DNA from 3 places in the Rossellomorea sp. ABR4_012 genome. Region 3 is predicted to be linked to each of the others. Evidence: riboswitches for the same ligand, from Rfam matches in the RefSeq annotation. Region 3 holds a riboswitch; each other region holds the start of a gene.
What was found. A riboswitch is a leader RNA that binds a small molecule or an ion and turns the genes downstream of it on or off. The one in region 3 is predicted to bind thiamine pyrophosphate.
Positions count from the first base shown of each region.

Region 1: linked by a shared signal. The riboswitch ahead of tenA (thiaminase II) and the one ahead of thiT (energy-coupled thiamine transporter ThiT) in region 3 are both predicted to bind thiamine pyrophosphate.
Region 2: linked by a shared signal. The riboswitch ahead of thiC (phosphomethylpyrimidine synthase ThiC) and the one ahead of thiT (energy-coupled thiamine transporter ThiT) in region 3 are both predicted to bind thiamine pyrophosphate.

Region 1 is NZ_JBSWVK010000006.1:127,418-130,700, forward strand. It holds gene ACXAFV_RS20405 (sensor histidine kinase) at 1-830, shown strand, start outside; gene ACXAFV_RS20410 (response regulator) at 832-1,431, shown strand; TPP riboswitch at 1,595-1,703, shown strand; gene tenA (thiaminase II) at 1,821-2,522, shown strand; gene ACXAFV_RS20420 (ECF transporter S component) at 2,522-3,100, shown strand; gene ACXAFV_RS20425 (ABC transporter ATP-binding protein) at 3,107-3,283, shown strand, end outside.
Region 2 is NZ_JBSWVK010000003.1:554,056-557,338, forward strand. It holds gene thiC (phosphomethylpyrimidine synthase ThiC) at 1-1,566, opposite strand, end outside; TPP riboswitch at 1,705-1,819, opposite strand; gene ACXAFV_RS15790 (small acid-soluble spore protein H) at 2,121-2,300, opposite strand; gene ACXAFV_RS15795 (hypothetical protein) at 2,666-3,283, shown strand, end outside.
Region 3 is NZ_JBSWVK010000002.1:19,253-22,535, reverse strand. It holds gene ACXAFV_RS09750 (threonine/serine exporter family protein) at 1-443, opposite strand, end outside; gene thiT (energy-coupled thiamine transporter ThiT) at 883-1,479, opposite strand; TPP riboswitch at 1,551-1,657, opposite strand; gene ACXAFV_RS09740 (hypothetical protein) at 1,744-2,043, opposite strand; gene ACXAFV_RS09735 (thioredoxin family protein) at 2,389-2,715, opposite strand; gene ACXAFV_RS09730 (YflT domain-containing protein) at 2,862-3,185, shown strand; gene ACXAFV_RS09725 (histidine phosphatase family protein) at 3,246-3,283, opposite strand, start outside.

The sequences.
Region 1 (3,283 bases), on a different contig from region 3:
ACCGGATTGCTTTCTTGACGCTGTATATCATTCATTTAGTTCTTACAACCGCTTCCATTAATTTTAAGTTTGTAGAGCAGGAAGACTTATTCCTCTCTCAAATACCGTTTATCCTGATCATTTGGATCAGTGTGATTCTGCTTCCATTCAATATCTACAATCGCAATAAACAAGGGTGGCTCGAAGAAAAACTTGAGGATGCGAATAAACGCATTTCGGAACTTGTCAAACAAGAAGAAAGGCAGCGTATTGCACGTGATCTGCATGATACATTAGGACAGAAGCTATCCCTAATAGGCTTGAAAAGTGACTTGGCCAGAAAATTGGTATACAAAGATCCCGAGCAGGCAAAAGAGGAATTGAAGGACGTACAACAAACAGCCAGGACCGCATTGACAGAGGTACGCACGATGGTATCCCAAATGCGTGGAATCCGTTTGGAAGACGAAATGGTAAGGATCAAGCAAATCCTTAAAGCTGCTGATATTGAATTGATAATAGACGAGGAATCCAGCTTCCCGGATACTTCACTCTTTCTTGAAAATATATTAAGCATGTGTTTAAAAGAAGCAGTCACAAATGTCGTAAAGCACAGTAAGGCTGATACATGTGAAATAACAATCGATGAATACGATAATGAATTAACTATAAAGGTAAAGGACAATGGCATTGGTTTGCACAAGGATAAAGACCTATCAAAAGGAAGCGGATTAAGAGGGATGGAAGAGCGGCTTGATTTTGTGAACGGGACGCTCGAAATCATTTCTGATAATGGGACGACATTGATTATGAGAGTTCCTAAAGTGATCAAACAGATAGGGAGGGAATGAGATGATTCGCATTGTAATTGCTGAAGACCAGCGGATGATGCTGGGTGCATTAGGTTCTTTGCTTAATTTAGAGGATGATTTAGAGGTTGTGGGGAAGGCGGGCAATGGTGAAGAAGCCGTATCCCTGGTCCGCCGCCTGAAGCCTGATATTTGCATGATGGATATCGAAATGCCGGAGAAGACCGGACTTGAGGCAGCGGAAGAATTAAAAGGGGAAGGCTGCAAAGTCATCATCCTGACTACTTTTGCACGCTCTGGCTATTTTCAGCGTGCGATAAAGGCCGGAGTCAAAGGGTATCTATTAAAAGACAGTCCGAGTGAGGAACTTGCAAGCTCAATTCGCCTTGTCATGGAAGGTAAAAGGATCTATGCTCCTGAACTGATGGATGATATGTACAGTGAAGAAAATCCATTAACAGATCGGGAAAAAGAAGTCCTTGAACTTGTGGCAGACGGAAAAAATACAAAAGAAATCGCTGAAGAGCTTAAGCTGAAAACAGGTACTGTACGAAACTATATTTCAACGATCCTCGATAAACTTGAAGTGAAAAATCGGATCGAAGCCATAACTCATTCTAAAGAAAAAGGCTGGTTTAAATAAAACAGAATGTATACATCTTAAGAAAATCTGAAGAAAAAAATTTAGGTTCTGGATACCCTGAATTCCTAGCTTCTTTTAACGGTGCGGGGTATTAGGAGATGTAAAAAAGATTGACAAGAAAAAATTACATGGTACGATTACATCGAATTCAAAATTACATATGACGATCCACTAGGGGTGCCTTTCAAGAAGGCTGAGATTAAAGTGTAACTTTAAGACCCTTTGAACCTGATCTGGTTGAGACCAGCGTAGGGAAGTGGTGTTTGAAGGTTACATAATTTGTCTGATGTACTGCCTATTCAAGCCACTTTCTGTTCGCTATTTGCGTAATGGAAAGTGGCTTTTTTGTTTCCTTGGTGATGGGTCGTCATAGAAAAGGAGAGTCAGTGATGACATTTTCAAATGAATTAAGAGAAGAAGTGAATGAGATATGGGAAGCAAGCTTCAATCACCCTTTTGTAAGAGGGATAGGTGACGGCACACTTCCACTTGGGAAATTCCGCTATTATGTGCTGCAGGATGCCTATTATCTATCTCATTTTTCCAGGGTTCAGGCGTTGGGAGCCGCTAAAGCACCGGATTTACATACCACCTCAAGAATGGCAGCCCATGCCCAGGGCACGAATGAAGCGGAATTGTCCCTGCATGAGACGTTTTCCGTTCAATTGGGTATCACAGAAGAAGAAAGGAAACAATTCAAGCCCGCTCCTACCGCATATGCGTATACCTCCCATATGTACAGGGCGGCACAATTTGGGGGGCTTGCTGATATCCTCGCTGCGATCCTACCGTGTTACTGGCTTTATCATGAAGTCGGTGAGCGCCTGAAGCTGTGTTCACCGGATGAACCCATTTATCGGGAATGGATTGCCGCTTACGGCGGGGAGTGGTTTGGTGAACTGGTGAAAGAGCAAATCAACCGTCTGGACGAGTTGGCTGAAAAAGCTTCAGATGAAGAAAAATCCCGTATGAAAGAGCTGTTCATGATCAGCAGTATTTACGAGCTTCAATTCTGGGAAATGGCATACTCCATGGAGAAATGGCCGTTTGAACATCATCTTCTAGTACATTCTGGAAAGCTGGTGAAGTAATGGCGAAGTTACGATTAACGGATATTCTCGTTACGGTTGTCATCTCTATTGGATTTGGTGTCATTTATAAAATTTGGGGACCGTTATACAACATGATTAAGCCGTTCGGTCTGCATGCTGATCAGCTTATTTATGGGATGTGGTTCATGGCTGCGACAGTCGCTTTCCTAATCATCCGTAAGCCTGGAGTAGCACTGCTCGCTGAAATCGCAGCTTCGTCCGGGGAATTTCTCATGGGGTCTGAATGGGGGCTTGAGGTGCTGCTGTTCGGTATCGTGCAAGGGCTGTTTGCTGAAGCCGTTTTCTTCGTTACAAGATACAAACTTAACAATCTCACCATCATAAGCCTGGCTGCCGTGATGTCTGCATTCGGATCGATTTTGATGGATATGTATAAAGGATATATCGGAGATCTTGCTACTTGGAATCTACTTTTGTTTTTGGGAGCAAGATTGCTTGGTTCTGTACTTATTGCAGGAATCGGAGCTTTCTATCTTGTAAAATCTCTAGAGCAAACTGGTGTAACAAGCCTTGTCAGACCAACTGAGAAGGAAGACTACGAAGCTCTTGACAGATAGGTGTGAATGTTTTTGAAGATTGAAAAACTGAGGTTGAAGTTTCCTGGTGGAAATAAATTCATATTTAAAGATTTATCACTTTCCATCGGTAAGGGGGAAAAGGTCCTGCTGCTTGGTCCTTCCGGCTGTGGGAAATCAACATTGCTCAATGTATGTGCCGGATTGATCCCGCATTCTTATGAG
Region 2 (3,283 bases), on a different contig from region 3:
TTCAGGGTCTAAAGATAAATTAAACTGATCCCTCCAACGGAATTCAAAGCGGGCTTTTGATAAGGCATCATCTCTCTTGTGGGCCCCGGGATGTCCTTTTGCCAAATCAGCAGCATGAGCTGCAATTTTATACGTGACAACCCCTACACGAACATCATCTCTATTCGGTAAACCTAAATGCTCTTTCGGCGTTACATAACACAGCATCGCTGTCCCATACCAACCAATCATTGCAGCTCCAATAGCAGAGGTAATGTGATCATAACCTGGCGCAATATCAGTCGTAAGAGGTCCAAGTGTATAGAATGGCGCTTCCTGACATACTTCCAATTGTTTATCCATATTTTCTTTAATCAGGTGCATCGGCACATGTCCAGGTCCTTCAATCATGACCTGTACATCATGCCCCCAAGCGATTTTTGTTAGCTCCCCGAGAGTCTCTAATTCTGCAAACTGTGCTTCATCGTTTGCATCTGCAATAGATCCGGGACGTAAACCATCGCCTAGTGAAAATGCAATATCATACGATTTCATGATTTCGCAGATTTCTTCAAAGTGAGTATATAAGAAACTTTCTTTATGGTGGTGCAGACACCACTGTGCCATGATGGACCCTCCGCGGGATACAATACCTGTCAAACGTTTAGCTGTTAACGGGACATATCGCAAAAGAACACCGGCATGAATGGTGAAGTAATCAACACCTTGCTCTGCCTGTTCAATTAAGGTATCACGATAAACCTCCCAGGTAAGATCTTCAGCAACACCATTTACTTTTTCAAGTGCTTGATAGATTGGGACAGTACCGACAGGAACCGCAGAGTTACGAATAATCCATTCGCGTGTTGTATGAATATTTTTCCCTGTCGATAAATCCATAATATTATCAGCACCCCAGCGCGTGGCCCAAGTCATTTTTTCAACTTCTTCTTGGATAGAAGATGAAACAGCAGAGTTTCCGATATTCGCGTTAATTTTCACATGAAAGTTACGGCCTATGATCATGGGCTCTGATTCTGGATGATTGATATTTGAAGGAATAATCGCACGACCTTTTGCAATTTCATCCCGAACAAATTCAGGTTTCATATTTTCTCGAATAGCGATAAATTCCATTTCAGGTGTGATAATTCCTTTTCTTGCATAATGAAGTTGTGTAACATTTTTCCCTTCTTTGGCCCGTAACGGTTTCCGTTTTAAACCAGGAAACACGTTATGATTCGTACGAGGATCGTTTTCATCTTTATAACCATTATCCTCAGGCCTGATTTCACGGCCATCATATTCCTCAACATCGCCGCGTTCCTGAATCCATGAACTGCGAAGGGCAGGAAGACCTTTTGTAATATCGACATCATAATCAGGGTCTGTATAAGGTCCGCTGGTGTCATACACGCGTACTGGAGGATTTTCCTCTTCTCCGAACGTACCGGTCGTCGGACTTAACTCGATTTCACGCATTGGAACTTTCATGTCAGGTCTAGAGCCTGTTACATATACTTTTTTGCTGCCTGAAAAATTAGACATGATGGAAATGTTTTGTTCGTTTAGTGAAGATGTTGACATGGACATAATCTCTCCTTTTATGAATGTAAGGACAAGATATAGAACACAACAAGTGGAGAGCTTATGAAGTACATAAAAAAGCCGGTGTCCAATAAATGGTTGGACCCGGCTAATATGTATACAGAAGTAGTATGACTATAATGACGCTTCTAACTTCCCCACGCTGGTATGAACCAGATCAGGTCCCAAGAGTCAAGAAACTTCAACGCGTTTCTCTCTCAGCCCAACTCATTGGACTCCCCTAGTTATTTCTATTCAATTTGATTTTAGTATACAAGAGACTTCATTATTTTAAAAGGAAAATTTGGAAAATGAGGCTAAGGGATGAGATTGGAAAAGAGGAAGAGCTTTGTAATAGGAGATATTTATTTTATTTTTGATAAGAGGAGGGTGAGTGGGTAGGGAGAATTGTATAGAGGCTGGGGCAAAAGTTAGCCGAAGGAACATTCGAACAATCATTCGAAATTCTTTAATTAGAATCGAAATTAGTTCTGATTTAAATTGAGTGATTTAGTTTTGTCCCAGCCTCTTATTAAGGGGAATTAATTGATCAATCATTGTTCAAATAAGCTTGTTATGGAAACACTTTGTTTATCATTTGGTTTTGCAAGGGAATGGATTGTAGCTGTTCCATTTTGTTCATCCACGTGTTCAATGTAAATTCCTTCTCCATTATAGGTTACATTAGCCATAATCAGCGAAGAAGCAATTTCTTGTGCTCGTTGTGCATTCATTGTAGCCACCTCCTTTTTGACTTTAATAGTTATACTATTTGTTCCAACTACCTTAGATATACTAGCTGTAATTGAAACATCTTCCATGTTCAATAAGTTTTTGAGTTTGCTTAAAAGGCAGCAGCTCATTGCCATATCAAGAAAAGATCAATTGATCAGAAGAACCACTGAATGATTATGGTCATAATCCTAAAGCAGGGTTACGCCTCTTTTTGTGGAATAGATAGTTAAAAGCGGCATTGTAAATGTTGAAAATAATGTCTATGCAACATAAAAAGGAATAGTTGAGCAATAAAAGCCCGGTTATTTTAATAAAATCACTATAATCGTAATAATGATAATACTAACGAAATTAGGAGAAAACTATGTCAGAAATATGGATTGTAGAAGAAAGAGTATCAAAAAAGTTTTTAGATGAATCAGGGCATCATGTAAGGCTCGATGGGGAAGTGGAAACTGCCTATTTTGTTGGTGCTCATGGAGAAGATTATATAGAGGATAATAAAAACTTTTTATTGGAGTTTTTAAGTCAACAGGATATGTATCCCCTATTTGTTACCTTTATTGTCTACGATGAACAAGAAGAGGATTACATTGCTTTTTTGAATCAGAATAACATTGAATTTACGTTGAAATCACTTGATGAAAAAAGAAATTATTATGATTTCCTTGGTAAGCACACTTATCACCCACCTTGTTTTACTGCAACGGTAAAGGACTCGGATACCTTAGCCCTTTTACTCAATGAAACCTATTGGCTGCCTTCTCAAAATGAGTTTTATTCGATTTCTTTTTCCGACAATTTAACGTTTGTATTGGGGGAAGTAAATGAATGGGGAAGAAAAAGAAAACGGTCAATTCCAACCTTTAAAATAGAGGAAGAAACGACCTTTATAACGATTTTTCACGATGGAGCAGGGGTTTATTTATATTCAAACGAAGAGAAATATTCTTCCCTCGATAAATTTGTTTCGAACTTACCT
Region 3 (3,283 bases):
GCAGGGATAAAATCTTCCCAGATACCTAAAAACATAATGAGAAAACATCCGCTGGCAATGGACGCAGCAAGCACTTGAATAAAAAAGGAATAAGAATGGTCCGCTTCCTCAAGTTTTTCAAGCTCACTGTAAGCCTCTTCCAGGCTATAATGGCCCTGGCTGATTTTCCTGGAAATGCTGTTCACCAAGGTGACCTTTTCAAGATCTGTCGACCGTTCATTGATGCGGATCAACTTTGTCTTCGTCGGTTCATCGGTTTCAATGGAAAAGATGATTCCTGTCGGCGTCACATAGCTGTGCGATTCTTTAATTCCATAGGAAGCGGCTATCCTCATCATCGTATCCTCCACCCGATACGTTTCCGCCCCGCTCTGAAGCATGATCTTTCCTGCCAGCAGGCAAACTTCCATTATGTCATACCTTCGTATCATTTTAGCTTCCATAAAAATCTCTCCGTGCTATCGTTTTTTGAATAGGTCTAGTTTATAGGAAAAACGGGCCTGTAAGCAATGAGGAGTGGGAATTAATTTTGATCTGTGGATGGTTGAGGGGATATGAGCGGATTTTCCGGCCTGTGCGGGGGTGGATAAGTACGTTGGTGAAGGTGGGCCTGGATGGTTAATCGCCCCGATCTTATTTTATCTTCCATTTTTTTGATTTATCTGCCGTTATTTCGATTTATCGTCCATTTTTTATTTTTATCTGCCGTTTATTTATTTTATCCGCCAAATTCTCAGTATATCTGCCATTCTTCAAATTCCGACAATTATCGCTTTCCCATCGTCCCTCTTTTTCATTGACAATCTGCATCAACTGAATTCGCATCCATTTTTGTCCCACAAAAAAAACCGACTCCCGGAGGAATCGGCTTATTTCATATAATCATGAAGCTTTCCGCTGGTCATTCCCTACTGAAACACCCTGCCTGACTAACCGCGGAGAAGTCGCAATTAAAGGAATCAGAACAACCGAACATAATAATGCGGAACCGAGCATTGTTACCCCGTTTGCAAAAAGCGAGAATAGAACCGGGGACATGCCTTCCGGAGCATACTCTTTGAAAAAGATGAAGCCTGCAATGAAATGCCAGAAATAACGGGCTAAACTTCCGGCAACCGTTGCCGCGACAATCCACATATACAGTTTTGATTTATTCTCCGACCGTAATGAATGCTGGATGCGGCGAACAAAAAGGCCTGCAAACCCAATGAAAGTGAATGCAATGAAGTACTCAATGATCATTTGAACAGGAGTGACGATCCATGCATTGCCAAGCGCCACCTGCAGCACTCCCCATACAAACCCTGCCAACAGGCTTGCTTTAAATCCTCTGCGGAACGCCAAAATGAAAATTGGCACCATCGAGAATGAAATCGAGATACTCGGTGACAGATCAATCGACGGAAGCAAATCAAGGATAATGGCAAAGGCAGCCATTAATGCAGCTTCAATCAATACTACTAAACTTAAAGATTTCATAAAAAAATCTCCCCTTTTTTTCTAAACGAAACCATAAGGGAGAGTCAGCAAATTCAAATAGGCATAGTGATCCTATCTATCTTCCACATTCCTACGCTAGTACTAACTAACAGGTTCAAAGGGTCAGAACAGGCATTTTGCCGTTCACTCTCAGCATATCGCTCCCCTTGTGGTCACGTTTATTAAATTATCATTCCAGTACGTATTATACACGAAAACATAAGATAATAAAAGAAAATGCGGGCATGAAATTGAAGGGTACGATCAGGGACTTTCATTGAGCGGGTCGTGCAGGATGATGACCGGCATAGACTTGGGGGCAACCATGAAACCATAGACTCTGCCTTCTTTATCTTTGTAAGCAACAGAGTAATCCCCGAATTGCGGAGAGAACTCCACGTCCTCGTATTTCAGATCCAGATGGTTGTACTTCCAGCCTACATACAGCTTGGTGGAAGCGCGGGCAGTAAGGTGCTGAACAATCGTAATCTGATTGGCGGCAATAAATAGGATAATGGCGGCGATCGAAATGATTACTTTACTTGCTCTGGACAACCTCAGCATCAATACCTCTCCTTTCCCGGAATTCAATCAGAATATTCCGTATATTATCTCTATTATATACTTATTCACTAGGACATGACAAAAGAGCTACTTTTTTCAAAGAGTTCTTATCAAAATTTCCCATTAACCTGGTATAATTCCTGCACTCCAGCAGCGGCCCTTATTATCGGTGCTTCGAATCCCCTTTCCCTCTCTCTGACCTATCATTTTCTCATTGAAAAAAGAGCTCCCAAAATGACAGCGTTTAGGACCCAAATCGATGTTGTCCTGAAGCATATTTAACGATCATTTAACTCTATCAACCCTTCTACGATATGGCTTCGGCGTTCTTAATCAAACGTTTGTTTAATCCTCAAGCATCGTGATCAATCTTGACAAACCGCTGTCCAATTCATCGATCGGGACGAATCGTGCTTTCCTCATCATTTCTTTCCCTTCCACAAACACAATGACTACAGGTACCGTAAAAATCGAGTACTCCCCTGCCATTTCAGGAATTTCATCGGCATCCGCATGAACGGCTGTAATGCCAGAATACTTCTTCAACACTTCCTCTACTTGAGGCAGTAACGCATGGCACACAGAGCAATTTGGTCTTGAGATATATAAAAGAACCATTTTTTCGTTTTCAATCGTACTTTTAATGACTTCCAGCGTATGTTGTTCTTTCACGTTCAATCCCCTTCCTTTCTGTAAGTGCTGTTAAGGTTATATATTCCCGTTTTCCCTTCCAAGAATCCATGTACGGGAGATGTTTATTTTTTCATAAACCGGGAAAATAACGACTGTATTCGAAAATGATATTGGAGGAGATTCACATGAAACCGACTGTTAAAGAATTCTATAATGACGATGAATTAATTTCAGAAGTGGAAAAGTTATCTTCTCAAGGCATAGACAAAAAGAATCTGTATGTACTATCCCATGACGATGACCGTACAGAGCGCGTGGCCGACAATGCCAATGCGAATGAAATCGGTGTAAAGGAAACGGGCATCGGTACGGCAGTAGGAAACATGATCCTCAGCAAAGGCGACGAACTGCGCAATCAATTACAGGAGATGGGCTTTACGAAACAAGAAGCCGATCAGTACGAAGAAAAGCTGGATGAAGGAAAAATATTATTATTGGTTCAGAACTGACAGGTGCCTTTCCCCTTTAAATAATGTAATCTAATTCAGAAGTAAAGGATGATCCGGGAATCATCCTTTTTCTTTTTTAAAAATATAAATCTTTCCAT